Linked DNA regions of Undibacterium parvum. The main gene of each other region encodes a partner of the protein of the gene in region 3 in a complex. Links are inferred from orthologs where the notes say so. Each region holds a gene or a part of one and is shown on either strand. Other genes may lie near its edges. The genes, in order: secG, secA and secY.

The links.
Region 1: secY (region 3) and secG share a complex: the UniProt entries of both Escherichia coli proteins name them as parts of the sec protein translocase complex. The link is inferred for Undibacterium parvum from one-to-one orthologs.
Region 2: the proteins of secY (region 3) and secA are in contact, whole or in part, in a crystal structure (PDB 3DIN), measured with the Thermotoga maritima proteins. The link is inferred for Undibacterium parvum from one-to-one orthologs. Residues at the interface, in WP_004081795.1 of Thermotoga maritima: Glu108, Gly109, Glu110, Glu111, Ala236, Glu237, Arg238, Arg239, Ile240, Thr241, Ile242, Gln243, Tyr244, Ala245, Arg246, Arg247, Val248, Thr249, Gly250, Arg251, Arg252, Val253, Tyr254, Gly256, Ala257, Ser258, Thr259, Tyr260, Leu261, Pro262; in WP_004082002.1 of Thermotoga maritima: Glu261, Ala262, Arg263, Lys300, Ala301, Arg302, Thr303, Ile304, Ile305, Leu323, Tyr324, Asp325, Pro326, Val329, Ser330, Tyr333, Ile336, Lys340, Phe345, Val349, Glu363, Phe364, Tyr374, Ser375, Gly376, Gly377, Glu393, Ile395, Thr482, Ser483.

Annotation. Positions count from the first base shown.
Region 1 is NZ_CP034464.1:370,098-379,862, forward strand. What follows is about bases 6,453-9,332. They hold secG (preprotein translocase subunit SecG), read right to left. Parts: upstream 8,136-9,332; coding sequence 7,770-8,135; downstream 6,453-7,769. Other genes in these bases: EJN92_RS01675 (NADH-quinone oxidoreductase subunit C), read right to left, coding at 6,453-6,541; EJN92_RS01680 (NuoB/complex I 20 kDa subunit family protein), read right to left, coding at 6,601-7,077; ndhC (NADH-quinone oxidoreductase subunit A), read right to left, coding at 7,084-7,443; tpiA (triose-phosphate isomerase), read right to left, coding at 8,194-8,940; EJN92_RS01705 (NAD(P)H-quinone oxidoreductase), read right to left, coding at 9,205-9,332. Also shown: NADH-quinone oxidoreductase subunit NuoH, read right to left, coding at 1-478; NADH-quinone oxidoreductase subunit NuoG, read right to left, coding at 475-2,802; NADH-quinone oxidoreductase subunit NuoF, read right to left, coding at 2,846-4,141; NADH-quinone oxidoreductase subunit NuoE, read right to left, coding at 4,141-4,629; EJN92_RS01670 (NADH-quinone oxidoreductase subunit D), read right to left, coding at 4,679-5,932; more of EJN92_RS01675, read right to left, coding at 5,942-6,452; more of EJN92_RS01705, read right to left, coding at 9,333-9,765. UniProt on the Escherichia coli protein: Subunit of the protein translocation channel SecYEG. Overexpression of some hybrid proteins has been thought to jam the protein secretion apparatus resulting in cell death; while this may be true it also results in FtsH-mediated degradation of SecY.
Region 2 is NZ_CP034464.1:2,929,616-2,939,809, forward strand. The notes cover bases 2,680-5,988. They hold secA (preprotein translocase subunit SecA), read left to right. Parts: upstream 2,680-3,022; coding sequence 3,023-5,788; downstream 5,789-5,988. Other genes in these bases: EJN92_RS12820 (M23 family metallopeptidase), read left to right, coding at 2,680-2,796. In the rest of the region: EJN92_RS12805 (peroxiredoxin), read left to right, coding at 1-198; lpxC (UDP-3-O-acyl-N-acetylglucosamine deacetylase), read left to right, coding at 320-1,255; EJN92_RS12815 (DciA family protein), read right to left, coding at 1,281-1,778; more of EJN92_RS12820, read left to right, coding at 1,831-2,679; EJN92_RS12830 (substrate-binding periplasmic protein), read left to right, coding at 6,068-6,859; EJN92_RS12835 (CHASE domain-containing protein), read left to right, coding at 6,861-8,429; EJN92_RS12840 (MarR family winged helix-turn-helix transcriptional regulator), read right to left, coding at 8,588-9,019; EJN92_RS12845 (YceI family protein), read right to left, coding at 9,187-9,756; EJN92_RS12850 (YceI family protein), read right to left, coding at 9,851-10,194. UniProt on the Escherichia coli protein: Required for protein export, interacts with the SecYEG preprotein conducting channel.
Region 3 is NZ_CP034464.1:1,383,843-1,393,618, forward strand. The notes cover bases 442-3,403. They hold secY (preprotein translocase subunit SecY), read right to left. Parts: upstream 2,611-3,403; coding sequence 1,273-2,610; downstream 442-1,272. Other genes in these bases: rpsK (30S ribosomal protein S11), read right to left, coding at 442-461; rpsM (30S ribosomal protein S13), read right to left, coding at 492-857; rpmJ (50S ribosomal protein L36), read right to left, coding at 884-997; infA (translation initiation factor IF-1), read right to left, coding at 1,030-1,248; rplO (50S ribosomal protein L15), read right to left, coding at 2,634-3,116. Outside these bases: more of rpsK, read right to left, coding at 57-441; more of rpsE, read right to left, coding at 3,404-3,853; rplR (50S ribosomal protein L18), read right to left, coding at 3,866-4,228; rplF (50S ribosomal protein L6), read right to left, coding at 4,241-4,774; rpsH (30S ribosomal protein S8), read right to left, coding at 4,785-5,180; rpsN (30S ribosomal protein S14), read right to left, coding at 5,194-5,499; rplE (50S ribosomal protein L5), read right to left, coding at 5,507-6,046; rplX (50S ribosomal protein L24), read right to left, coding at 6,051-6,365; rplN (50S ribosomal protein L14), read right to left, coding at 6,375-6,743; rpsQ (30S ribosomal protein S17), read right to left, coding at 6,997-7,269; rpmC (50S ribosomal protein L29), read right to left, coding at 7,269-7,460; rplP (50S ribosomal protein L16), read right to left, coding at 7,472-7,891; rpsC (30S ribosomal protein S3), read right to left, coding at 7,894-8,730; rplV (50S ribosomal protein L22), read right to left, coding at 8,740-9,072; rpsS (30S ribosomal protein S19), read right to left, coding at 9,078-9,353; rplB (50S ribosomal protein L2), read right to left, coding at 9,364-9,776. UniProt on the Escherichia coli protein: The central subunit of the protein translocation channel SecYEG. Consists of two halves formed by TMs 1-5 and 6-10.

The DNA.
Region 1 (9,765 bases), 1.0 Mb from region 3 along the record:
AGGCGCGCATCGCTCCCAAAAACGCATATTTAGAATTGGAAGCCCAACCAGCGATGATCACGCCATACACTTCCATAGAAGTGATCGCCATAATCAACAACAAACCAGCATTGACGTTGGCCAAAACTGTTTCTGGACCAAATGGTATGACTGCCCAAGCTGCCAATGCCGGCATGATAGTCATAATCGGTGCTAACACGAACAAAACCTTGTTCGCCTTGGCTGGAATGATGATTTCTTTTAACAGCAGTTTTAAGGCATCCGCGATAGGCTGCAACAAGCCGGCCGGACCAACCCGATTGGGCCCTAAGCGTATATGCATCCAACCTATCATCTTGCGTTCCCACAAAGTCAGATAGGCAACACAGCCCATCACTGGCAAGGTGATGCAGATAATTTTAGTTAAGGTCCAGACTAAGGGCCACAAGCCTCCGAAAAGATTGAGACCGAAGGATTGGATAGTGGGCAAAAAGTTCATACTGCACGCTCCACGCTAATAGCACCAAACATTCCGCCCAAAGCTTGGGTCGCAACAACTCCCGCAGCAAGCCTAAGCACATTGTCTGGCAAGGCCTTATCTAGCGCAGCTGGCAATATGGCGACCGCATCGCCTTGCACTAGCTTCACGAAATCGCCGGCTGTTATTCCCAATTTAGCAAATTCAACACTGCTTAGCCATACATTGCCAGTCTTCGCGTCAGTGGTTCTCTGCAAAGACTCAGACCTTCTAACAATCGCATCTGTGCTGTAAATAGGCACATCAGAAACACGTTCCAGCCCGACTGGTGTATTCGACAGTGATGGTGCAATCGAAGAGAAATTATTCAACTTAGCTGAAAGATCCTTCACATCCTTACCCAACACCTCATCGCGTATCGCTTCTGAAGTTTCGAATTCGAAGCCATCCAAGCCAAGCAAATTACCTAAAACCCGCAACACTTTCCATGCCGGACGAGTGTCACCTAAAGGCTTCACGACACCATGAAAACTCTGTGCGCGGCCTTCACAATTGATGAAAGTCCCCGAAGTCTCAGTAAATGGCGACACCGGCAATAAGACATCAGCATAATCAGATGCGTGCTTAAATGCAGACAAGACGATCACCATCTCAGCCTGATTCAGAGCCAGTTTTGCCTGATGAGGATTTGCGCTATCGAACTCAGGCTCGGTGTTAAGCAAGACATAGGCTTTTTTCGGAGTACTAAAGAGTGAGCCCACATTGGCAACTGGCTTAGCATTTACCAAATAAGCGCCGACCGTATTCGCCGCTTCAGTCAGATAACCAAATCCTGCGCCGGAATTCTGTGCAATCCATTGGGCTAGAGCGTGAATTTTTGCAGCGTCGCTGTATTGTGCCGCGGCGTTACCGATAAATACGCCACTAGCAGCGGCTTCCGCACCAGCCAGCAAGCTTTGCGCAATTGCTTCAGCTGCGGATGAAACCTGTATAGACTCAAATCCTACTGGTTTTGCGATTTCTTTTTTGTTGGCAATTGCAACCGCGATTTCAGCCAAGAAAGCTAACCATGCAGATGGCGCTAAGATCGCTTTATTCGCAACTGGTATCAATAGATCGTCATCAGTGGCATGCAAAATACTCAGCTTTGCACCCATTTTGACAGCCTGACGCAAACGTGCCGCCAACAAAGGATGATCCTTGCGCAGGAAAGACCCGATCACAAACACGTTTTTCAGATGTCCGAAATCATTAATCGACATCCCCAACCAAGGCTTAATCTCAGCGCTGATAGAAAAATCGGCTTGACGCAAACGGAAATCTATATTTTCAGAACCTAAGCCACGCGTAATTTTTTGCGACAAAAAAAGCTCTTCCAATGTTGAATTTGCTGTCGCCACAGTGGCGATAGCATCCGCGCCATGCTCATGCTTAATATTACGCAAACCGTGCGCCACGTATTCAAGCGCTGTTTGCCAATCAGTTTCTTGCCATTGACCGCCCTGCTTAATCATAGGCTTGGTCAAACGCTCAGAGCTATTCAGGCCTTCGTAGGAGAACCTATCCTTGTCCGAAATCCAGCACTCATTGATCGCTTCATTTTCCAGAGGGACGACACGCATCACCTTATTGTTTTTTACCTGCACCGTCAGATTAGAACCCAGTCCATCGTGCGCGCTAATCGATTTGCGGCGAGACAATTCCCAGGTACGTGCAGAAAAACGGAAAGGCTTAGAGGTCAATGCGCCAACTGGGCACAGATCTATCATATTGCCCGACAACTCGGAATCAACGGTTTTACCAACAAAGGAAGTAATTTCCGCGTGCTCACCGCGACCAAGCATGCCTAATTCCATCACGCCAGCGATTTCCTGTCCGAAACGAACACAACGTGTGCAATGTATGCAGCGCGTCATTTCTTCCATGGAAATCAAAGGACCAACGTTCTTATGAAAAACCACGCGTTTTTCTTCTTGATAGCGTGAGCTCGTGCCGCCATAACCAACGGCAAGATCTTGCAACTGACACTCGCCGCCTTGATCGCAAACAGGGCAATCTAAAGGATGATTGATCAGCAAGAACTCCATCACGCCTTTTTGAGCAGTGATCGCCTTATCGCTATTGGAGCGAACGATCATACCTTGCGTCACAGGCGTGGCGCAGGCTGGCAATGGCTTAGGTGCTTTTTCAACCTCGACCAGACACATACGGCAATTTGCCGCAATAGATAATTTTTTGTGATAACAAAAATGAGGAATGTAAGTGCCAAGTTTATTGGCAGCATCCATTACCATGCTGCCCGCGGGCACTTCAACTTTTTTGCCGTCTATTTCGATTTCAACCATGGTTTACTCTGGGTGCGCTAAGCGAATAAAAATTCAAGCTGGCTTACATGTAAGTAGGAACCAAGCAATGCTTATGCTCGATGTGATATTCAAACTCTTCTCGGAAGTTCTTGATAAAGGCGCGAACCGGCATCGCAGCAGCATCACCAAGTGCGCAAATAGTGCGCCCCTGAATGTTGTCGGCGATAGAGTTCAGCATATCCAAATCATCAGGACGTCCTTGACCGTGCTCTATGCGATGCACCATGCGATACAACCAACCGGTACCTTCACGGCATGGTGTACATTGACCGCAAGATTCTTCAAAATAGAAGTAAGACAAACGCAGTAAAGACTTGACCATGCAACGGGTCTCATCCATCACAATCACGGCACCAGAACCGAGCATAGACCCGGCTTTGGCGATGGAATCATAATCCATGTCGGTTGCCATCATCACGTCAGCCGTCAACACTGGCATAGAGGAGCCGCCAGGAATAACCGCCTTCAGCTTTTTACCGTCGCGCATACCGCCAGCCAATTCCAACAAGGTGGCAAACGGCGTCCCCATAGGAACTTCATAATTACCCGGCTTGGCGACGTCGCCCGACATAGAGAAAATTTTAGTACCTCCGTTGTTTGGCTTACCCAGGGCGGCATATTTCTCACCCCCCATAGCCAGTACAAACGGCACGGCCGCAAAAGTTTCGGTGTTATTAATCGTCGTCGGCTTACCATACATGCCGAAACTGGCAGGAAAAGGAGGCTTAAAGCGCGGCTGTCCTTTTTTACCTTCTAAGGACTCCAACAATGCAGTTTCCTCACCGCAGATATAGGCGCCATAACCGTGGAAGGCATGCAACTGGAACGAGAATTCTGAACCATGAATTTTGTCGCCCAACATACCGGCAGCACGCGCTTCCTCAATCGCTTCTTCGAATCTATCGTAGTCAGCAAAAATTTCACCGTGTATATAGTTGTAGCCGACGGTGATTCCCATCGCGTAAGCACCGATGGCCATACCCTCGATCAGGGCATGCGGGTTATAACGAATGATATCTCTATCTTTAAAAGTACCTGGTTCGCCTTCATCCGTATTGCAGACCAAATATTTTTGACCAGGAAATTGACGCGGCATAAAACTCCACTTCAAGCCCGTAGGAAAACCTGCACCGCCGCGTCCGCGTAAAGAGGAAGCCTTCAACTCAGCAATCACTTGCTCAGGCGTGATTTTCTCGTCAAGTATGCGCTTGAGTGACTGATAGCCACCGCGTGCGACATAATCTTGCAAATGCCAATTTTTGCCATCAAGTCCAGCCAAAATCAGCGGCTTGATATGGCGATTGTGCAGACTCGTCATTATTTACCCGCCTCTTTCAATTCAGTGACCAAAGCATCGATTTTGTCATGCGACATCAAACTGCACATACGCTTATTATTTACCAACATTACAGGCGCATCACCGCAAGCGCCCATACATTCACCTTCAACCAAGGTAAACAAACCATCGGCGCTCGTTTCTTTGTATGCGAGACCTAATTTAGTTCTTAAATGATGCGCGGCACGCTCACCGCCAGACAAGGCGCAAGGCAAATTAGTGCATACGGAAATTTTATATTTCCCAACCGGCTTGGTGTTGTACATATTGTAAAACGTAGCAACTTCCTGCACCGCCACTGCTGGCATACCGATGTAATCCGCAACCACCTGCATCACTTCAGGTGACAACCAACTAGTTTCGTCTTGCGCAATTGCTAGCGCAGCCATCACGGCCGACTGTCTTTGATCGGCCGGAAATTTCGCCAATTCACGATCAATTTTTTTAAATGCTTGCTCTGATAAGACCATCGCTTTTTGCCTCAAATATCAACACGCGATTTGCATGTGATCATTTCTATCATCGATCAATTTCGCCAAACACAATATCTTGCGTACCAATGATGGTTACTGCATCCGCAATCATGTGCCCACTAGCCATTTCATTTAAACCTTGCAGATGCGCAAATCCTGGAGCACGAATTTTCAAACGGTAAGGCTTATTGGCGCCATCCGATACCATGTAGATACCAAACTCGCCTTTTGGATGCTCAACTGCCGCATACGCCTCACCTGCTGGCACATGAAAACCTTCTGAAAACAATTTGAAGTGATGGATCAATTCTTCCATATTCGACTTCATATTCACACGTGCTGGTGGCGCTACTTTAAGATTATTACTGATCACCGGACCGGCATTATTACGCAGCCACTCTACGCATTGCTTAATAATCCGATTCGACTGACGCATTTCTTCTACGCGCACCAAGTAGCGATCATAACTATCACCATTGACACCAACAGGGATATCAAAGTCCAGCAAGTCATACACTTCGTAAGGCTGCTTCTTACGCAAATCCCACTCAACACCAGAACCGCGCAACATCGCACCGGTAAAGCCCATGGCCTTGGCTCGCTCAGGCGAGACCACACCGATACCAACCAGTCGCTGCTTCCAAATACGATTATCCGTCAACAAGGTCTCGTATTCATCGACATAGGTCGGGAAACGGTTAGTGAAATCCTCAATGAAATCGAGCAAGGAACCTTGGCGATTTTCATTCAGCAAACGCATCGCCTTGTCGTTTTTCAACAGCGAAGCCTTATGCTTAGGCATTTCATTTGGCAGATCGCGATACACGCCACCCGGACGGTAATAGGCCGCATGCATACGAGCACCAGAAACCGCCTCATAACAATCCATCAAATCTTCACGCTCACGAAAAGCGTACAACATCACCGCCATCGCGCCGACGTCAAGTGAGTGGGCACCTATCCACAGCAAATGATTCAAGATACGGGTGATCTCGTCGAACATGACGCGTATGTACTGCGCACGCAAAGGCACTTCGAGACCCAACATCTTCTCGATTGCCATCACGTAGGCATGCTCATTACTCATCATGGAAACGTAATCAAGCCTGTCCATATACGGAACAGACTGCAAATATGTTTTTTGTTCTGCGAGTTTTTCGGTGGCACGATGCAATAAGCCGATATGCGGATCAGCGCGCTGTATCACCTCACCATCGAGCTCCAACACCAGACGCAATACACCATGGGCAGCAGGATGCTGCGGACCAAAGTTTAAGGTGTAATTTTTAATTTCAGCCATTAATTTTCCTTAACCCTTCATACCGTAATGCTCTTCACGAATCACACGCGGAGTATTCTCACGCGGCTCTATCGTCACCGGCTGATAGATAACTCTTTTTTGATCCGCGTCATAACGCATCTCAACATAACCAGAGACAGGGAAATCTTTACGGAAGGGATGACCGATAAAGCCATAATCAGTCAAAATACGACGCAAGTCATTATGTCCGTCAAACAAGATACCAAACAAATCAAAGGCTTCGCGCTCGTACCAATCAGCAGAACTCCAGACCTCAACCAATGAAGGCAGCAAGGGCATGTCATCATCAGCCGCAAACACCCTTACTCGTAGGCGCCAGTTATTCCTCAGAGACAGCAAATGCGAAACAGCAGCAAAACGCGCACCATCCCAAGCACCGTCAGCGTAAGTAGAATAATCCACGCCACACAAGTCAAGTAACTGTTCAAAGGCAGTGCTTGCGTCATCGCGCAAATCTATCATCGCCTGTAAATAATCAGCAGGAGCCAGAACCACGGTCAACTCACCAAAAGCGCTAAACGACTGGAGCAGTCTAGCGCCCAAGACATTTTTTACTGCCGCTTCAAGATTTTCAAATTTTGTAGTCATAGTATGAACTGCCTTTAATTAAGCCACTGAAGCACAAAATTTCACAGAAATTCGCAACATCAGCGCGCGATCGTATTCGTACGCTTAATTTTATTTTGCAACTGAATAACCCCGTAGATCAAAGCTTCAGCGGTCGGCGGACAACCCGGCACATAAATATCAACCGGGACAATGCGATCACAACCACGCACTACGGAATAAGAATAATGATAGTAACCACCACCATTGGCGCACGAACCCATGGAAATGACCCAACGCGGCTCCGCCATCTGATCGTACACCTTGCGTAAGGCTGGCGCCATTTTATTACACAAAGTACCAGCAACGATCATCACGTCAGACTGTCGCGGCGAAGGGCGAAACACCACACCAAAGCGATCCAAGTCATAACGTGAACAACCCGCGTGCATCATCTCTACCGCACAACAAGCCAGACCAAAGCTCATCGGCCACATAGACCCAGTGCGCGTCCAGTTAATCAGCTTATCGGCCGTCGTAGTGACGAAGCCTTCGTTGAGTACGCCTTCAATTGCCATAATCTATCACTCCCAATCCAGGGCGCCCTTTTTCCAGATATACCAAAAGCCCACCGCAAACTCAACAATAAAACCGAGCATGACCAAATACCCCATAAAACCAAGGTCACGCATTGCCACAGCCCACGGAAAGAAGAATGCCGTCTCCAAATCGAACAATATGAACAAAATAGCGACAAGATAGTAACGCACGTCAAATTTCATGCGCGCATCTTCAAACGCCTCAAAGCCACATTCATAGGGAGATGTTTTTTGACTGTCGGGTTTAAAAGGTGCTAGAACGCGACCCAAAACTTGCGGAACCACACCTACCGCAATGCCGACCAAAATAAAGAGAAGAACAGGGAAATAATTTTCGAGATTCACGATAGGTTCCCCGTATTTAAATGTCAGATTGAATAATTCGCATTATGATAACCGCAAATTTCAGAGCAGCATCACTTAGGAAGAATTCCTTGATCGAACTCAAGAGAAAAACTTAAGAAAAACTATTGGTGCCGACGACGAGACTCGAACTCGTACAGCTTTCGCCACTACCCCCTCAAGATAGCGTGTCTACCAATTTCACCACGTCGGCACAAGCGCTGCATTCTACTCTCTTCAGCCCAATTGTTCAACGCACAATTGCGGAAATTCAATCATTTTTACAGCGCAACACTAAAAAAATTTAAAATATTTTTTAAAATTTCTAATTATTTAGGAATTTGATTCGATTGCCCCGCTGCACTCGCTGGAACTGCAGTTACTGCAGCAGCAGAAGCGGCGGCAGGCGCAGTTTTTACCGAAGACAAATTATCCATAACACCGACAGAACTAGTGCGATGACCACCAATAAAAGTCAAAGCCAGGGTCGCACCAAAGAAAATCGCAGCGGCGATACCTGTAGACTTAGAAAGAAAGTTCGAAGAACCGGTCGCACCAAACAGACTGCCCGAAGCGCCAGAGCCAAAAGAGGCTCCCATATCCGCGCCCTTGCCGTGTTGCAGCAAGACCAAACCAATGATAGTCAACGCTGACAGAACCTGCACAACCACGACCAAAGTATAAAAATTTTGCATTCAAAACACCCAGTTAAATTAATTACCACATTAAAAACAACAACTACCAAAACATTCTTTACACGGCATTAATGATCGCAAGAAAGTCAACAGACTTCAGCGCAGCACCACCAATTAGACCACCATCAATATCCACCATCGCCAGCAACTCGCGCGCATTCTCTGGCTTCATACTTCCGCCATACAAAATCTGAACTTTCTGAGCCACCTCGTCCGAGCGCACCGCCAACTGAGCACGCAATACCGCATGCACATCCTGCGCCATTTGTGGCGTCGCGGTTTTACCGGTGCCAATTGCCCACACAGGCTCGTAGGCGACGACGATTTTAGCCAAGGCCGCATCATCCAACACATTAAGCACCGCCTGCAATTGCGCGCTCACGACAGCCTCGGTCTGACCCAACTCACGCTGCTCCAAAGTTTCACCGACGCAAACGATAGGCAAAATACCTGCAGCCAAGGCACGCAAGGTTTTTTGTGCCACCAACTCATTCGACTCATGATGATAGGCACGGCGCTCAGAGTGACCGAGAATCACATACTTACAAGCAAAATCATTGAGCATAGTCGCTGAAATTTCACCGGTGTAAGCACCTGCGGCATGCATAGACACATCCTGCGCACCCCAACTGATGCCACTACCCGCCAGCGACTCGGCGCACTGCGCCAAATACACAGCAGGAGCACACACCAATACATCACAAGACTGCCCCGCCATACCAGCCTTAAGCTCAGCGAGCAAGGCACTATTGGCAGCGAGGCTGCCATTCATTTTCCAATTACCAGCTATTAGTGTACGGCGCATAGCATTCTAAAATTTTATTAACCCTCTATTGTATCGTGAGCGCGGCGCAGGGGTCAAATTGAGCAGACCAGTTTCAAAACATTTCCATCGTCACAACAGGCCAAACAGCGCCAGTAAAACTCCGCAGAACGTGCAGGAAGCCAATATACTCCCCCTAGGTATTTTTCAATCACGCAATAAAGACGCGGGAAAACACTATGATTTACAATAAAAAGTAGGGAGTATATAAAACTTCTAGAAAAATCAGCGCAAATCTATCGCAAATCAAATTTGCAACATTATTTTACCGACATGCTGGCTACTCTCCATCAGACGATGCGCCTGCGCCGCCTGCTCCAAGGCAAAAACCTGGTAAATCACCGGCTTAATCGACTTAGCCTCCAGCAAGGGCCAGACCCGCACCAGCAATTGGCGCGCAATTGCAGCCTTAAAAGCAATAGAACGCGGCCTTAAAGTGGAACCAGTAATAGTTAAACGCCGCCGCAACACTTGCCCCATATCCAGCTCGGCACGGGCCCCACCCAGCAGCGCAATAATCGCCAGACGCCCATCATCGGCCAGACAATTGATTTCACGCGGCAAGTAGTCGCCCGCCACCATATCCAGGATTACATCCACCCCAACCCCAGCAGTCAGGGATTTAACGACCTCAGCAAAGTCCTCGTTGCGGTAATTAATCCCACGCTCTGCCCCCAAGCTCTCGGTAATACGGCATTTCTCATCCGTGCCAGCTGTGGCAAACACCCTATGACCAAGCACAGCCGCGATTTGTATTGCCGCTACCCCTATCCCTGAAGTGCCGCCCTGCACTAACAAGCTCTCGGC
Region 2 (10,194 bases), 1.5 Mb from region 3 along the record:
CGTATGATGGCCGACGGTAATGGCGCATTCAGTAAGGCTTTGGGTTTGGATGCTGATTTTAGTAAATTCGGTATGGGCACGCGTTCCCAGCGTTATTCTTTACTCGCAGTTGATGGCGTAGTGAAGCAATTGAATATTGAAGAAGGCGGAAATTTCGAAGTATCGAATGCAGAAACGATGCTGGCGCAATTGTCCTAATTTTTTTCCTCGTAAAAAAGCGCACAAATTTGTGCGCTTTTTTATTTTTGATGCCAGCTTTTAATTGCTAGTCGCAAGCTACTTACGGGTATCGATTTTGGCAAGCAGATATAATACTCAGATGTTAAAACAAAGAACAATCAAAAAACAGGTCAAAACCATAGGTGTGGGAGTTCACTCCGGTACTAAGGTGGATTTGATACTGCGTCCAGCGCCTATCGATACTGGCATCGTGTTTACCCGTATTGATTTAAACCCGCCCGTGGTATTTGAAGCGCAAGCCTTGAACGTCGGGGATACTCGCATGGCATCGACCTTGACCAATCAAGGTGCGAAAGTGTCTACCGTTGAACATCTGTTGTCTGCTTGTGCTGGCTTGGGCATCGATAATTTATATGTCGATGTCAGTGCTGAAGAAATCCCTATCATGGATGGATCAGCATCTTCTTTCGTGTATCTGCTGCAGCAAGCGGAAATGCAAGAGCAAAACGCAGCGAAAAAATTCATACGCGTTTTAAAGCCGGTAGAAATACGTGAGGGTAGTGGCAAATCCGAAAAATGGGCGAGGTTGGAGCCTTTTGATGGGTATAAGTTACATTTTTTCATAGAGTTTAACCATCCCGCGGTGGATGGTACGACTCAGACCGCCGAGGTGGATTTCTCTAAAGTGTCCTACGTCAAGGACGTGGCTAGAGCCCGCACCTTCGGCTTCATGCAGGATGTAGAGATGTTGCGCGGCATAGGATTGGCGCGCGGCGGATCTATGGAAAATGCTATCGTGATGGATGAATTTCGTATCTTAAACGCCGATGGACTGCGCTTTGATGACGAGTTTGTGCGGCATAAAATTCTCGATGCTATCGGTGATTTGTACCTGATCGGGCATCCCTTATTGGCAAGTTATAGTGCGCATAAATCCGGTCATGGACTGAATAATCAGTTATTGCGCGCCTTGCTGGCGCAGCCTGATGCCTATGAAATCGTGACCTTTGACCAGGAGACACTGGCGCCAGCGTCGTATGCCGAGCAAGAGCGTCGTGAGTGGGCGCTATCTTGATTGTATTTAGCCGCAGCGGATATTTCTAGACTTGGTTGCGCTGTACTAATCTATGTAATGCCGCCCTCAGTTCGGCATTTTGGGGGGTGTCGTCTAAACTATGTTCCAGTGCGTCAAAAGCGTTAATCGCACTGCTAGTGAAAACTAGTTGCTTCACTGGGCTAGGTTTTTCTATGGTTTTCCTAACTTGTACTTTGATCCGTATTGCGTTAATCTGCCAACCGCGCAACTGCAATTGTGCGAGCAATTTAGGCAAAGTTTGTTTCAACTTGCTTGCCAGTGAGGCATTCGGAGCGGCCAAACTTAATTGCTCATCGGCCAGTTGCAGTACTTCACAACTATCAAATACGCCCGGCAGTATGGCGGCACATTCTTTCTGCAATGAGGCATTGCGCTTGATACTTGGTAGTAAAGGCGAAATTTTGTCATTGCGGGCTAAATAGTTGGCGATACCGCTGGCATCGGGTAATTTTCTACCGCGTTTGATATTGAGTTTAAATGGAGGTGGCGTTAATGATTGCATGGATAGCACCTTACCACAGCTGCCGGTTTACCTGTCATAGGGACGCTCACTAATGCAAATCATTTTCATGCATTCCCGCTTCACGCAAGCGAAGTCGATTACTCTCAGTTCTACCCATATTCTATTGTCCGTCCTGGGCTTTTTAACTCTCACGATGTTGTGCTCCGCCGTCATGGCAGCTCTGATACTACGCTTGGCAAGTAGCGATCTGCCTCTGCTGAAAAACTTGGTGCCTGCCAATCTGGCTAGCTTACCAAGCAATGATCCGAATGCCAAAGATCGCTATCTAAAAGAAAACCTAGCAGCGATGGCAATTAAGTTGGGGGAGATGCAAGCGCAATTAATCCGCCTGGATGCCTTGGGCGAACGAGTTCAGGGTTTGGCCGGCGTAAAGCCGGAAGAGTTTAATTTTAAAGACGCGCCCGGACGTGGTGGTGCCGAAACTTCGACCTTGTTGCCCCCCAAAGAATTAAGTCTCTCGCAGTTTCAAGTCGCCTTAGATGCCATGGCTAGTGACCTTGAACATCGCTCAGATTTTATGAGTGTGGTCGAGACCAAGCTGATGGGTTTTAAGTTGCAATCCAAACTATTGCCAACCATACAGCCTGTCAATGTCAGTTATAACGCTTCGGGTTTCGGCTGGCGCTTAGATCCATTCTCAGGTCGCAGTGCTTTTCACGAAGGCATAGATTTTTCTAGTCCTACCGGCACGCCGATAATTGCAGCCGCTGGCGGCGTCATCATTGCCGCAGAGTTTCATCCACAATTTGGCAATATGCTGGAAATCGATCATGGTGGTGAAATCATGACGCGCTACGCACATGCTTCTAAAATTTACGTCAAAGTCGGTGACATCGTCAAACGCGGCCAGCATATCGCCGATATAGGCTCGACCGGACGCTCTACCGGCGCGCATTTACACTTTGAGGTGCATGTCAAAGGCGTGCCGCAAAATCCACATAAATTTCTCAATGCGGGTATCAATCAAGCCAGCATGGCGGCGCTGAACCAAAAATAGCTTGCTCTGCCGATTTGCTGCCATTGCGGGGCGAGTGAGTAAGAATTTTCTGTTGCGCCTATTGATATTCCCTTTTTTGTCACCAATTTTACTTAGTTGCGTGGGCCTGACCAGGCATTTTCTGGTTAATGGCTGGCTCCGTGGTAAAATCGCGAGTTAGTCTATGTTGCTGCCAAGTTAAGTTTGCTGGCAGCTTTTTTCAAGAATCTACTTACTCATTCATAGCATGTCATTCCTGACCAAGATATTCGGCAGCCGTAATCAACGGCTCTTGAAACAATACCAAAAAACGGTGCGTGATATCAACGCCCTGGAACCCACGCTGGAAGCCTTGTCGGATGAGCAGTTGCAAGCAAAGACAGGCGAATTTAAAGAGCGTATCGCCAAGGGAGAAACTCTAGACGCGATCTTACCTGAAGCGTTTGCGGTGTGTCGTGAGGCCAGTAAACGCGTCTTGAAAATGCGCCATTTTGACGTGCAATTGATAGGCGGTATGGTTTTGCATTTTGGCAAAATCGCGGAGATGGGCACAGGCGAAGGTAAAACCTTGATGGCCACCTTGCCGACTTACCTCAATGCCTTGTCTGGTAAAGGCGTGCACGTGGTCACCGTCAATGATTATCTGGCGCAGCGCGATGCCGAGTGGATGGGTACTTTGTACGGCTGGTTAGGGCTCACAACCGGTATCAACCTCTCGCAGTTGGAGCACGACGCCAAGCAAGCTGCATATGCCGCCGATATTACTTACGGCACCAATAATGAATTCGGTTTCGATTATCTGCGCGATAACATGGTGTATGAAGCCAAAGACAGAGTGCAACGCGCACTTAACTTCGCCGTGGTCGATGAAGTCGATTCCATTCTGATCGATGAGGCACGCACACCTTTGATCATTTCTGGTCAGGCCGAGAGTCATACCGAGCTGTACTACAAAATTAATGAAGTACCGAAGATGCTGACGTTACAGATCGGTGAGGAAACTCCCGATGGTAAAGGTCATATCGAGGTGGCGGGCGACTACACCAAAGACGAAAAAGCACATCAAGTCTTGTTGACTGAAGATGGCCATGAGCATGCCGAGCGTCTGCTGACGCAAATGGGCTTGTTGCCAGAAGGCGCATCTTTGTATGATGCCGCAAATATCTCTTTGATCCATCATTTGTATGCAGCCTTGCGCGCGCATGCTCTGTATTTTAAAGATCAGCACTATGTGGTGCTGAACGATGAAATCGTGATCGTCGATGAATTTACTGGTCGTATGATGACAGGGCGTCGTTGGTCGGATGGTCTGCATCAGGCGGTGGAAGCGAAAGAAGGCGTAAAGATTCAGAACGAGAATCAAACTTTAGCCTCGATCACTTTCCAAAATTATTTCCGTATGTATGTGCGCTTGTCAGGCATGACAGGAACGGCTGATACCGAAGCCTACGAATTCCAGGAAATCTACGGTCTGGAAACTGTGGTGATCCCACCGAATCGTCCTTCGCAGCGTAAAGATAGACAAGATCAGGTGTATAAGACAGCGCAAGAAAAATACAATGCGATGTTGGTCGATATTAAAGATTGTTATGAGCGCGGTCAGCCAGTTTTGGTGGGAACCACCTCGATCGAAAACTCTGAGATGTTGTCGGAGATTTTGACTAAAGCCAAACTCCCGCATAACGTCCTTAATGCGAAACAGCATGCGCGCGAAGCGGAAATTATTGCGCAGGCGGGTCGTCCTAAGGGCATTACCATCGCTACCAATATGGCCGGTCGTGGTACCGATATTGTGCTCGGTGGTAACGTCGCCAAGCAGGTGCAATTGATAGAAGCCGATAGCAAATTGTCGGATGCCGACAAGCAAACTCAGTCGCAAAAATTGCGCGATGAGTGGAAATCTTTGCACGAGCATGTAGTCAGCGCTGGTGGTCTGCATATCATCGGTACTGAACGCCACGAATCACGTCGCGTTGATAATCAATTGCGTGGCCGTTCTAGTCGCCAAGGTGATCCTGGATCTTCTCGTTTTTATCTGTCGCTCGATGATGCCTTGTTGCGTATCTTCGCCGGTGACCGCGTGCGTGCCATCATGGATAGATTGAAAATGCCGGAAGGCGAGCCTATCGAAGCCGGTATTGTGAGTCGCTCGATTGAGTCGGCGCAACGCAAAGTGGAAGCGCGTAACTTCGATATTCGTAAGCAATTGCTGGAATACGATGACGTCGCCAATGATCAGCGTAAAGTCATCTACCAGCAACGTAACGAATTACTCGAAGCGCACGATATGTCTGAGATGATTACTTCTCTGCGTAGCGGTATGTTTGAAGAAGTAGTGCGTACTTACGTGCCTGAAGAATCAGTAGAAGAGCAATGGAATGTCGCCGCTTTGGAAGCCACGCTGGCGGCCGAATGGTCACTCGATCTGCCTATCGCAAAAATGCTTGCGGCTGAACCAAATCTGAGCGACGAAGATATTCTGGAACGGGTCCAGGCTGCCGCCAATGCTGCTTATGAGTCTAAGCTGACTATCGTCGGTAAGGATGCGTTCGCCGGCTTCGAGCGCAGCGTCATGTTGCAGAGTATCGATAGCCATTGGCGTGAACATCTGGCAGCTTTGGATCACTTGCGTCAGGGCATACATCTGCGCGGCTACGCCCAGAAAAATCCTAAGCAGGAATACAAACGCGAAGCTTTTGAATTATTTGCGCAGATGCTAGATTTGATCAAGAACGAAGTGGTCAAGACCGTGGTCACGGTGCGCATACAATCGCGTGAAGAAATCGAAGCAGCCGAGCAGCAAATGGCCGCAGCGCAAATCGAAAATGTGCATTATCAACATGCAGACTTCGATGCGAATGCGACACCGGAAGAAATGTTGGCACCGACTGCAAATCCTGAGCACAGTGCGAATCAGCCTCAAGTCGATCATGGCTTTAAAGTCGGACGCAACGATGCCTGTCCTTGCGGTAGCGGTAAAAAATACAAGCAATGCCATGGTAAATTGGCCTAGGAATAGTTTGTAAATTAATACAGAAAGGGGCGGAATTTTCTGCCCCTTTTTTATTCCCTGACTCTAATTTTTGTTGTTAAATAGGCAGAAAAAAAGCGTCGAATGTGGGCGGTGTTGAGTCGATTTCGTATTTTTGATATTGAAAAATAAAGCTTCTTTGCTATATCCGCGTGATTATTTAACTACCTCGCCGTGAATAAGTGCAAAGAAAAAATGTGTGTGCTATTTTGTACAAACGTCCGACGTTTTTTTACTAATGACTATGAGTCGAGGATCACTATGCGCGTTGCACTCTATGTGATTTCTATGGCAATTGCTCTTGCTTCCAGTGTTGTTGCCGCAGCCGATGGTCCTGATTGTTCTCGTACATTTACCTTGGCTTTGCATGAGCATGGCTTATTGTGTTCTAGCCAGACAGGCGCAGGCATAGACAAAGATTTTTCTGATGAGTTGATGCGTCGTAGCGGTTGCAAGCTCAGTGTCAGTGTCTTGCCTAGAGCTCGAATTTGGCAGTTAATCGAATCTGGTGCCCTCGATTTTAGTTTGTCTGGCATCAGCAATGCTGAGCGCGAACGTTATGCCGGATTTGCCTGGTATTTTTCAAATAAATATTATCTGTTGTTAAGGGATGGTCTGAAGTTGAAGACTCTAACCGAATTTAAAAAAAATCCGGATTTGAAACTAGGCGCGATCCGCTCTTTTTGGTACAGCAATAATGCCAACCTGCTCATCGATCAGTTGCGCCCAGAAAATCGCGTAGTCTACGCGACCGGCTTCGACCCTCTCTTTAAAATATTTCAGAGCGGGCAAATCCAGGCAATGATCATCGAGCCCTTCGATTATCCGCAGATAGAAAATACAGCGCTACGTGAACAGAGTGTGATCATTGATACTGAAGATGCGGCGGTTCCGCATGGGCTGATTATGTCGAAAAAATCGCTTTCAGCGCTGGAGCAAGAAAAATGGCGAGCCCTGGTGCAAAGCATGCGCAGGGATGGCAGTGTCGCCAAGATTTTCAGAAAATACATGAAGCCTGAATTGGCCGATGCGATCACCACTTTTAAGGATTAACGTGAATTGGTTGTTGCGACAGCGTCTGGTTATCATCGTTTTAACATGCGCTTTGAGTGTGACGGCACTGCTATGGCAGCATGAAAAAGCCAATGCAAATCACGAGCTAAGGGCGGCACTCGATTTTCATGTGCGAGATTTCAGTGCGCGCATCGAACAGCGCCTGGTGAGCTACGAACAGCTAATGCATGGCGTGCAGAGTCTATTTGCGACATCCATCGCTGTGCCGCAGAATGATTTTTCTGAATATGTGAAAAATTTGCAGTTAGGCGCGAATTTTTCCAGCATGGAGGCGCTGGGCGTGGTGTGGCAGGTCACGGCGCAACAGGAGAATAGTTTTATACAAACTGCGCAGCTTGAAGTGGCTAAGGATTTCCATATTCACCCTGAAGGACTGCGGCCCAGTTATGCGCTGGTGCAGCGTATCGAACCTGGCACAGAGGAGAGTGCGCGTATGTTAGGACTTGATATGTCGCTTGATTCGACCTTGCAGGCTGCGATGGAACGCGCCAGAGATAGCGGAGTGATGGCGGTCTCGGGCAAACTTGAATCGGCGATGTCTGGTCATGCCAACCCACAAAGCTGCTTTATGATGTATTTACCAGTTTATAAAAAAGACCGCCCACTGGAAACGATCGCTCAACGCAGGGCCAATCTTGATGGCTGGGTGTTTGCAGAATATAAAGTCAATGCGGTACTCGCTACTTTGTATGGCGAAACCCCGCCCCTGATTCATCTGCAAATTTATGATGGTGTTGATGTTCGCGCCGATAACTTGATGTACGACTCTGCACCGTCCCAAGCGATGCATCCAACACCATTGCAGTTGACTGAATATATCGTCAGTGGCGGTCATACCTGGGCCGTTGTGATGCATCCTCTGCCAGGATTTGCTAGCCACTTGGGACGCGATCAGTCGACCCTGATCGCCTTCGGCGGTAGCGTATTGAGCATATTGCTGGCATTGATGACATGGCAATTGGTTTCTGGACGCGAGCGTGCGCTGACGCTGGCGCGCGCTATGACACGTGACCTGCGGGAGAGTGAAGCGAGGTTTCGCTATCTAGCGCAATACGATGAGTTGTCCGGTCTACCGAATCGCGCCATGTTTCGAGATCGCCTGCAGCAAGCCATCGCGCAGGCCAAGCGCGATAAAGCGCGTCTGGCTTTGATGTATCTCGATTTGGATAAATTTAAACCGATCAATGATCAACTGGGTCATCACGTTGGCGACATTTTGTTGCGAGCCGCGGCCGAAAGAATGCAGCTTTGTGTGCGAGAGTCCGATACGGTGGCGCGCATCGGCGGTGATGAGTTTGTGATCCTGCTGCCGCTGATAGAGACCGATTACGATGCGCTGCGGGTTGCTGAGAAAATCCGGTGTGCGCTGGCTGAATCCTTTGCGGTGGCGGGCGGGCATGTCCTTACGCTCAGTGTCAGCATAGGCATTGCGATTTATCCTGAGCATGGCGAGAGTGATGTCACTTTGGCCAAAAATGCCGATATTGCGATGTATAAAGCCAAGGAAAAGGGCCGGAATCAGGTATGCATGTATGATGCCTTGCTATGAATTCGTGATTAGCTAGTGATGAATTTGTCGTTTGCAAGTTGCCATTATTTTTCAGATTTAAAGCATACTCCCCAGAAAATTTATATAAATGGGCTCTTTGCGCATACAGTATGTGCGCAAATAAATAATACTCATGGGGAGTATTATTTTAAGTTCAGTTAGGGGTGCTGCTGCAGCTTGCCCTTTAGCTTGAGTAATTCCTGTTCCAATGCCAGAAAATCGGCTTCACGGTAGTCGCTGAAGCACTCACTGCCTTGCGCTACCACTTGCGGGAAAATATCTGCAAAGCTTTGTTCGCCGAGGGGCGTGAGTTGTATTAATTGCTGACGACGGTCCTCGCTACTCGCGCTACGTTGCAAAAAACCTTTTTGCTCCAGACGCTTGAGCACCCCGGTTAAGGTGCCTTTGGTGATCAGGGTTTTCTCGCCTAACTCTTTGCAGCTCATGCCCTGAGTGTTGCCTAGCGTAGCAATAATATCGAATTGCGACTCGGTAAAACCATGCGCACGCACGCGTACCGAGGAGGTTTTTTCAAACAATTGCATACATTCGGCGAGTAGACGTATGCTGCGTAGATAGCGTTTATTCATGCTCAAACGTGGTGATTGGTATGTCTTGCGCTACTTGGGCGTGGGCCCAAGTAGCGATTAATCTGAATACTATTGTTGAGACGGTATTGAGGCTGACATTGAGTCTGATATTAGGTCTGATATTAGGTCTGATATTAGGTCTGATATTAGGTCAGATACTGAACCTATTAGTTCGCCTTAATTGCTTCTACTTGTATCGATAATTTAACATCAGGTGAGAAACCGTAGGCGATGCCATAGTCGAGACCGAAGTCACTGCGTTTGAATTCTGCCGTGGCGTCTGCGCCGCAAGCTTCTTTCTTATGCATAGGATGCATGATGCACTTGAATTTATTGATGGTCAGCGTCAGTGGTTTTGTGACGCCCATCAAAGTAAATTCGCCCTGCACCGCCACTGGGGTGTCGCCGTTAAATTGTATAGACGTGCCTTTGTAGACCGCAGTCGGGAATTTTTCAGCATTGAAAATATCTTTGGATTTTGCATGCTTATCCATGTCCGCCATTCCAAAATTAATCGAATTGATGTCGATAGTGATGTCAACCGTACCGGTTTTTGCGGCGCGATCGAGGGTGATTTTTCCACTGCTCTTATTGAATTTTCCGCGCCAGAAAGAGATGCCCATGTGATCGGCTTCGAAACTAGGATAGGTATGGCTAGGATCGATGGAGTAGGTCTGCGCAAAGGCAGGAGCGGCGGCGAGGACTAAGGCTGCGGCGAAAAATTGGTTTAGTTTCATGTTAAATATCCTTGGAGTAGCTGGTAAGAAATCGAGGGGAATAATCAGTGCTGCGTTGTTAATGCGTGCTTGTTACTGCATGCTTGTTGCATGCTTACTGCGTTGTTACTACGTGAAATTTAATCAGTACTTCATCTGCCACCATAGAGGTGTCTTTCCATTCGCCTTCACCGATATTGAAGGCCAGACGTTTGATAGGCAAACTGCCGTCGAACACTTGAGTCGCACCGACATTCTTCACGCTCAAAGAGAAGCGGGTCGGTAGAGTTTTTCCTTTGATACTGAGATTGCCGACGACCTCTAGTTGGCCATTGGCGCCGGCTTTCATGCTGGTCGAGACGAAACTGGCTTTAGGGAATTGGGCGGCGTTAAACCATTCTTTTTTCAGCACTTCGGCATTGTATTGCGGGTCGCCTAAATCAAAGCTATGGAGATCGA
Region 3 (9,776 bases):
GCGGGCTGTATTCTAACGCTAAATCTACCAGAACACCAGCAGCTTTCGCTACTGTTTTAGATACGACGACGCTTTGGAGGGCGGCAGCCGTTATGTGGAACTGGAGTAACGTCTTGAATCAAGGATATTTTAATACCCAAGTTGTTCAAAGCGCGAACCGAAGATTCACGTCCTGGGCCTGGACCCTTGATGCGAACTTCCAGATTTTTGATACCGCATTCAACTGCAACTTTACCTGCAGCTTCCGCTGCAACCTGAGCTGCAAACGGTGTCGACTTACGCGAACCTTTAAAACCAGCGCCACCAGCAGTTGCCCAAGACAAAGCATTGCCTTGACGATCAGTGATCGTGATGATGGTATTGTTAAAAGAAGCGTGAACGTGTGCGATACCTTCAGCGACATTCTTTTTAACTTTTTTACGAGCGCGGGCTGCGTTTGCGTTATTTTGTGCTTTTGCCATAATTGTTTCCTTAAACCCAGCAGTGCTGGATTATTTCTTCAATGATTGCGCTGCTTTACGCGGACCCTTACGCGTACGAGCATTCGTACGTGTACGTTGACCACGGCAAGGCAAACCCTTACGATGACGGAGGCCGCGGTAGCAACCTAAGTCCATCAAACGCTTGATGTTCATCGAGATTTCACGACGTAGATCACCTTCGACGATGAATTTTGCAATTCCGTCGCGAAGTCTTTCTAATTCGCTATCATCCAGATCTTTAACTTTTTTATTCGTTAAAACACCGGTTGCTTGGCAGATTTTCTCTGCGCGTGGACGACCAATACCATAGATAGCTGTTAAGCCGATTACGGTATGCTGATGATTTGGGATATTAACCCCTGCTATACGTGCCATTCGTTATCCTCGATAAATAACGTTAATTAACCTTGGCGCTGCTTATGGCGTGGTTCTGTGCATATAACACGAACAACACCCTTGCGCTTGATGATCTTGCAATTGCGGCAGATCCGCTTAACTGATGCGAGAACTTTCATTTTTGCCCTCTTTCCTTCTAGTTCATTTAAATTTACTTGGTTCGGAACACAATGCGTGCCCGGCTCAAATCATAAGGCGTCAATTCTACTGTCACCTTATCACCAGGAAGGATACGAATATAATTCATTCGCATCTTCCCAGAAATATGGCCAAGCACAACATGCCCATTTTCCAACTTAACTCGAAATGTTGCATTCGGAAGATTCTCTAGAATCTCGCCCTGCATCTGTATAACGTCGTCTTTTGCCATTCGATCTGCTGTTCCTCTGGGCGATTACCGCGAAGGAATTCCGCCCTTGAAATTTGCTTTACGAAGAAGCGATTCGTATTGCTGTGACATTACATAATTTTGCACTTGAGCCATGAAGTCCATCGTCACTACAACGATAATCAAAAGTGAAGTACCACCAAAATAAAATGGAACTTTCCAATATGACATCATGAATTCAGGCACCAAACACACCACCGTAATATACAACGCACCTACCAGTGTCAAGCGCATTAAAATCTTATCGATATAACGCGCCGTTTGATCACCTGGACGAATACCCGGCACGAATGCTCCGCTCTTCTTTAGGTTATCGGCTGTTTCTTTGCTATTAAACACAAGAGCTGTGTAAAAGAAACAAAAGAAAATAATTGCGCCAGCATACAAGAGGGCATGAATCGGCTCCCCTGGCCCCATCGACGCAGCAAGATCCTTAAGGAAACTGATTACTCGACTATCCGAATTTTCAACCCCCTTAGTGAACATACTGATAATCGTCGCCGGAAACAGAAGTATTGAAGAGGCGAAAATAGGTGGAATTACTCCAGCCATATTCAACTTCAACGGCAAATGACTACTTTGCCCACCGTAAACTTTATTACCCACTTGGCGCTTAGCGTAATTCACCAATATCTTACGCTGTCCCCGTTCGACAAAAACAACTCCGTAGGTCACAGCAGCGACAATCAAGCAAACTATCAACGCTGTAAATGGTGCCATCGAACCAGTGCGAACCAACTCGAACAAACTTGCTAATCCATTCGGCAAACCAGCAGCAATACCAGCAAAGATAATGATAGATATACCATTTCCCAAACCACGTTCAGTAATCTGCTCGCCTAACCACATCAAAAACATGGTTCCGGTTAACAAAGTAACGACCGTCGTAAAGCGAAACGCCATACCAGCATCAATCACCAAGCCAGGCTGAGATTCCAACCCAAACGCGATGAAATACGCCTGCAGTGTTGCCAACAACAAAGTACCATAACGCGTATATTGAGTGATTTTTCTACGGCCAGATTCGCCTTCTTTTTTAAGCGCCTCTAACTGAGGAGAAACAATCGACATCAATTGCATAATAATTGATGCCGAAATATACGGCATGATACCTAGAGCAAAAACTGTAAAACGCTGTAATGCCCCACCAGAGAACATGTTAAACATACCCAAAATACCACCTTGGTTCTGCTTAAACAATTCCTCTAGTGCTGATGGATCAATACCAGGAACTGGTATATGCGCACCAATGCGGTAAACAACTAATGCAGCCAACAAAAACCAAAGTCTTCCCCAAGGAAATCCATTTGCTGCACTCTTAGTCTGTTGTGGAGAAGTTGCCAATTATTGCTCCTGTTTCGACTGAATCAAGCAACTGCTTTAGCAGGTAATTTCTTAACCACTGGTGCAATAACTACTTCAGTCACTGTACCGCCAGCAGCTTCGATTGCAGCTTTAGCGCCCTTAGAGGCGATCAAACCGTTCAAAGTTACCTTTTTCGTGATAGAGCCTGACAAGATAACGCGCACTACACGCGCCAATTGCGACACTACGCCCGCTTGTTTTAATGCAAGAATATCGATCTCAGTAACTGGAAGATTTTCCAAATCCGTCAAACGAACTTCAGCCTTGTAAGGCGTAGCCAAAGATTTAAAACCACGCTTAGGCAAGCGACGTTGCAAAGGCATTTGACCGCCTTCGAAACCAACTTTGTGAAAACCGCCTGTACGTGACTTCTGACCTTTATGACCACGGCCCGATGTCTTACCTAAACCAGAACCGATACCGCGACCAACACGACGTTTGTAGTGTTTTGCGCCATCAGCAGGTTGAATTGTATTCAATTCCATAATTTGCTCCGATCGCAAGCCTTGCGGCTTACGATACAACCTTCACAAGATACGAGACTTTATTGATCATGCCGCGTACGGATGGAGTGTCTTCCAATTCGGAAACCGAATTAATACGACGCAAACCCAAACCGCGAACGGTGGCGCGATGAGACTCACGAGTCCCGATCAAACCTTTGACCAAAGTTACTTTTACTGTCTTTGTCATTTCGCTCACCTTAGCCCAGAATTTCTTCTAGCGATTTGCCACGTTTAGCAGCAATCTCTGATGGCGTACTCATCTTGGACAAACCATCCAGAGTCGCACGAACCATGTTATAAGGATTAGTAGAGCCGTTGGATTTAGCAACGACATTCACTACGCCTAAAACTTCAAAAATTGCGCGCATTGGACCGCCCGCAATAACGCCAGTACCCTCTTTGGCAGGCATGATCATCACTTTAGATGCGCCATGCTGACCAGTAACAGCGTGCTGCAAAGTGCCGTTTTTGAGAGTAACTTTAATCATCTTGCGACGCGCTTCTTCCATCGCTTTTTGTACAGCTACAGGAACTTCTTTCGACTTCCCTTTACCCATACCGATACGGCCATCACCGTCACCAACGACAGTTAATGCTGCGAAGCCCATGATACGACCACCCTTAACCACTTTGGTTACACGGTTGATCGCGATCATTTTTTCGCGCATGCCATCATCCGGCTTGTCGGCTGCCATTTTCGATTGCATTTTTGCCATGATGAATTTTCCTTAGAACTTCAGGCCAGCTTCACGCGCAGCTTCCGCTAACGCCTTGACGCGACCATGGTAACGGAAACCGGAGCGATCAAACGCGACTTCGGTAATCCCTGCTTTCAACGCCTTCTCTGCAACACGCTTGCCGACCAGTGTAGCGGCAGTAGCGTTGCCGCCATTACCTGACGCTGCTGCCAATTCAGCACGAACTTCTGCCTCTAGCGTAGATGCTGAAGCCAAAACTTTGGCATCAGAATCAATAATGCTTGCATAGATGTGCTGATTCGTACGATGCACTGCCAGGCGAGTCACCTTGAGTTCTGCGATCTTGGCACGGGTTTGAGTCGCGCGGCGCAGACGTGATTGTTTCTTATCCATCGTCAACCCCTATTACTTCTTCTTGGTTTCTTTAATCACAACCACTTCGTCCGAATATCGAACGCCTTTGCCTTTATAAGGCTCCGGTTTGCGGTATGCACGGACTTCAGCAGCCACTTGACCAACAACCTGCTTATTAATTCCTTTGATCAGAATTTCAGTAGGTGTTGCCGTTACAACCGTAATGCCTTCTGGCATCTGGTGAACGCATGGGTGCGAGAAGCCTAGCGACAAATTCAATTTATCGCCTTGTGCTTGTGCTTTATATCCAACGCCGACCAAGTTCAATTTCTTTTCGTAGCCTTTTGTGACGCCGATCACCATGTTATTAACCAAAGCACGCAAGGTGCCGGTCATAGCATTGGCTTCGCGACTATCATCAGCCGGGGAAAAGTTAAGAGTACCATTATCGTTAGCGACTGCTACCAAGCCATTCAGGCTTTGTGTCAGAACGCCCATTGGGCCTTTTACTGTAATCTGCGCTGCCGAGATTGCAATTTCTGCACCTGCTGGCACCGCGATTGGCATTTTACCTACTCGTGACATCTTGCACTCCTTAGGCGACGTAGCAAATTACTTCGCCACCGACACCGGTTGCGCGCGCTTTGCGGTCAGTCATAACGCCTTTTGGTGTGGACACAATGGCCACGCCCAAACCGTTCATAACACTTGGAATCTCGTCTTTACCTTTGTAAATACGAAGACCTGGGCGTGAAACACGCTCCAAACGCTCTATAACAGGACGTCCTGCATAATACTTCAAACCGATTTTCAATTCGGACTTACCAGCGGCGTCAACCACTGCGAAATCCTCAATGTAGCCTTCGTCCTTCAGTACAACTGCTATTGCAATTTTCACCTTAGAGGACGGCATTGCAACGGCAGTTTTGTGAACTACTTGCGCGTTACGGATGCGTGTCAGCATATCGGCGATAGGATCGCTCATACTCATTGATATTCTCCTATTACCAGCTGGCTTTAGTCATACCCGGAATCTCACCACGCATGGCGAATTCACGGAGTTTAATACGGCCCAAACCAAACTTACGGAATGTGCCACGTGGACGACCTGTCAATGCGCAACGATTGCGCTGACGTGTCGGATTAGAGTTACGTGGCAATGCCTGCAACTTCAGACGAGCTAAGTAACGCTCCTCTTCAGTCTTTGATTGGTCATCAATGATGGCCTTCAATTCGGCGCGTTTGCCAGCGAATTTCTTCACTAGATCTGCACGCTTTTGCTCACGATTAATCAGTGCCAATTTTGCCATGGCGACCTCAGTTTCTGAACGGAAATTTAAATGCGGCGAGAAGCGCTTTTGCTTCTTCGTCGGTCTTTGCTGTCGTAGTAATACTGATATTCATACCACGCAACACGTCGATCTTGTCGTACTCGATTTCAGGGAAGATAATTTGTTCCTTGATACCGATATTGTAATTACCACGACCGTCAAACGCACGACCAGACACACCACGGAAATCACGAACACGTGGCAATGCCACTGTAACGAAACGATCCAGGAATTCATACATCTGAGCGCCACGCAAAGTCACCATACAACCAATCGGATAACCTTCACGAATTTTGAAGCCAGCAATCGCTTTACGCGCTTTGGTGACAACTGGTTTTTGACCAGCAATTTTCGTCAAGTCACCAACTGCGTGCTCGATGATTTTTTTGTCGGCAATCGCTTCAGACAAACCCATATTCAGGGTAATCTTCAGAAGACGAGGCACTTCCATTGGACACTTGTAAGAGAATTTCTCTGTCAAGTCACCAACGACTTTTTCTTTATAAAATGCTTGTAGACGGGCCATGACTTTATGCCTTCACAACTTCGCCAGTTGACTTATAGACGCGGACTTTACTACCATCCACAACCTTAAAGCCAACACGGTCTGCTTTACCAGATGCAGCATTAAACAATGCAACATTTGACACATGTATTGGCATTACTTTATCAACAATGCCACCAACTGCACCAGTCATTGGGTTAGGCTTAGTCGCTTTTTTAGCAACATTAACACCTGCAACAACAACGTAATTTGCATCAACGCATTGCTGCACTTGACCGCGCTTACCTTTGTCTTTACCCGTCAAGACGATGACTTCGTCGTTTTTACGAATCTTATTCATCTGGACTCCTTACAGTACTTCAGGAGCTAGCGAAACGATTTTCATAAAACGCTCAGTACGCAATTCACGCGTTACTGGGCCGAAAATACGTGTTCCGATTGGCTCGAGTTTTGCATTCAACAACACTGCAGCATTGCCATCAAACTTAACCAGGGAACCATCTTGACGACGAACACCCTTAGCAGTTCTTACAACAACAGCATTGTAAATTTCACCCTTTTTTACGCGACCGCGAGGCGCAGCAGATTTAACAGTGACTTTGATAACATCACCAATACCTGCATAACGACGCTTAGAGCCGCCCAATACTTTAATACACAAAACTTCGCGTGCACCAGTATTGTCAGCTACTTCTAGCCGGCTTTCTGTTTGAATCATAATGTTCTCTTTCCCAACTTAATCCGCACAACTCGCACAAAGCAAATCTGCAGTCAGTTTTGGTCCCGCCAGCCAACTCACTTGTTGTCGGAATTCACAACCAACAATGCACGAGCCTACTGATTAGGTGGACGATTTTTAACCACTTCCACAACACTAGATTGTGCTGCAAAAGACATTTAGGCTGTTATTTACAAAGTTTGTAAATAACAGCCCATCATTATTACATCAAAAAACTAATTGTGCAATAAATTTATACAACCTGTGCAACTTGAACCACACGTGTCACAGTCCAAGCTTTAGTCTTGGAAATTGGACGACCTTCTTGAATCTCAACTGTGTCGCCAATCTTTGCCTGGTTTTCTTCATCGTGCGCATGGTATTTCGCCGAACGCATGATAATTTTGCCGTACAAAGGATGTTTAACATGACGCTCAACGACCACTGTTACGGTCTTGTTCATCTTGTCAGACGCAACCTTGCCAATCAATGTGCGCTTCAGTGCGACTTTTACTTGATCGTTCATTATTTGGCATCCTTCTGATTCATGACGGTTTTTACACGTGCGATGTCACGACGCACTTTTTTCAACTGTGAAGTATTATTCAGTTGCTGAGTAGCGATTTGCATACGCAGACTAAATTGAGCCTTCAACAAGTCATTCAGCTCTTTTGTCAAAGCTGCTGGATCCTTGCCTTGGAGTTCAGATACTTTCATTTACAACTCCCTTATTGGCCGACTTGACGCACGACGAACGTAGTCAATAACGGCAGTTTAGCTGCGGCCAAGCGAAACGCTTCGCGCGCCAGCGTCTCATCGACGCCATCCATTTCATACAGCATTTTACCAGGCTGAATCTCGGCAACGTAGTACTCAGGATTACCCTTACCATTACCCATACGAACTTCAGCAGGTTTTTGCGAGATTGGCTTATCTGGGAAAATACGAATCCAGATACGACCACCACGTTTAATGTGGCGTGTCATAGCGCGACGCGCAGCTTCAATTTGACGCGCAGTAATACGACCGCGACCAATTGCCTTCAATCCAAATTCACCGAAAGAAACAGCAGTACCACGGTCATGCGAGATGCCCTTGTTACGGCCTTTTTGCTCTTTACGGTACTTTCTGCGTGCTGGTTGCAGCATGATTATTCTCCTGCTTTCTCAGCTGGAGCTGTCGCAACGCCTGCCGGTTTAGCGTGAACACGCTTTGCCGCAGGAGCTGCCACACCAGCTGGAGTTTGACCTTCAGGACGCTTGGCACGAGGACGGCTGCTAGGCTTACCATCATCACGACGAGGACCACGACGTTTTTTGTCATCTTCTGGAGTGGATTCAATAACTGGAGCGTCGCCATTTGGCAAACGATCACCCTTATAAACCCAAACTTTGACGCCAATAATACCGTAGGTTGTCGATGCTTCGCTGAAACCGTAATCAATATCAGCACGCAATGTATGCAGAGGCACGCGGCCTTCACGATACCATTCTTTACGTGCGATCTCGATACCATTCAAACGACCACTAGACATGATCTTAATGCCCTTAGCACCCAAACGCATCGCATTTTGCATCGCGCGCTTCATTGCGCGACGGAACATGATACGTTTTTCGAGTTGCTGGGAAATAGAATCAGCGATTAGCTGAGCGTCGATTTCTGGTTTACGAATTTCTTCGATATTGACATGCACAGGAACGCCCATGATTTTGGCGAGCTCTGTTTTCAACAGTTCAATATCTTCGCCTTTTTTACCAATTACAACACCTGGACGGGAGCTATAAATAGTAATGCGAGCATTTTTTGCCGGACGCTCAATAGTAATACGACCTACAGATGCGTTCTTCAGTTTCTTCTTCAGATATTCGCGAACACGCAAATCCTCAAGCAGCATAGTAGCAAAATTACCATTGCCAGCATACCAACGTGAAGACCAGTTACGCGTTACCGCAAGACGAAAACCGGTTGGATGTATCTTCTGTCCCATCGTGACTCCTTAGTTACCGACAGTCACGTAGATGTGACAGGATTGTTTAGAGATACGATCGCCACGACCTTTTGCACGCGCTGTAAAACGCTTCAAAATCGTGCCCTTTTCGACATAAATAACTTTTACTTTCAACTCATCGATGTCCGCACCATCATTGTGTTCGGCGTTTGCAATTGCAGACTCCAAAACCTTCTTGATGATCGTTGCACCTTTTTTAGGGCTGAATGCTAAAATATTCAATGCCTGATCTACTTTTTTACCGCGAATCAGATCAGCGACTAACCGACCTTTTTGCTCGGACAGACGCACACCGCGTAGAATTGCTTTAGTTTCCATCATAGCACCTATCTCTTAGCCTTCTTATCGGCAGCGTGACCCTTGAAAGTACGAGTCAACGCGAATTCGCCAAGTTTATGACCAACCATGTTTTCGGAAACATAAACTGGTACGTGTTGCTTACCGTTATGAACCGCAATGGTCAAACCAATGAAATCTGGCATAATTGTCGAACGGCGCGACCAAGTTTTAATTGGTTTTTTGTCTTTAATTGCTTGCGCAGCTTCGACTTTTTTCACCAAATGGGCGTCGCAAAACGGCCCTTTTTTTGCTGAGCGTGTCATGTTTTATCCCTTATTTCTTGCCGCGGCGTGAGATGATCATGGAAGTCGTGCGCTTATTGCGACGCGTCTTCTTACCCTTAGTTTGCTGGCCCCATGGAGAAACTGGATGACGACCCGCTGCGGTTTTACCTTCACCACCACCGTGTGGGTGATCGACCGGATTCATTACCACGCCGCGAACGGTAGGGCGAACACCACGCCAACGCATTGCACCAGCTTTACCAATCTTACGCAGATTGTGCTCGCCATTGCCAACTTCACCGATAGTCGCGCGGCATTCGATATGAATACGACGAACTTCGCCAGAGCGCAAACGAACTTGAGCATAAGTGCCATCACGTGCCATCAACACTACACCAGCACCGGCAGTACGAGCAATTTGCGCACCCTTACCTGGCAACATTTCGACGCAATGCATCGTAG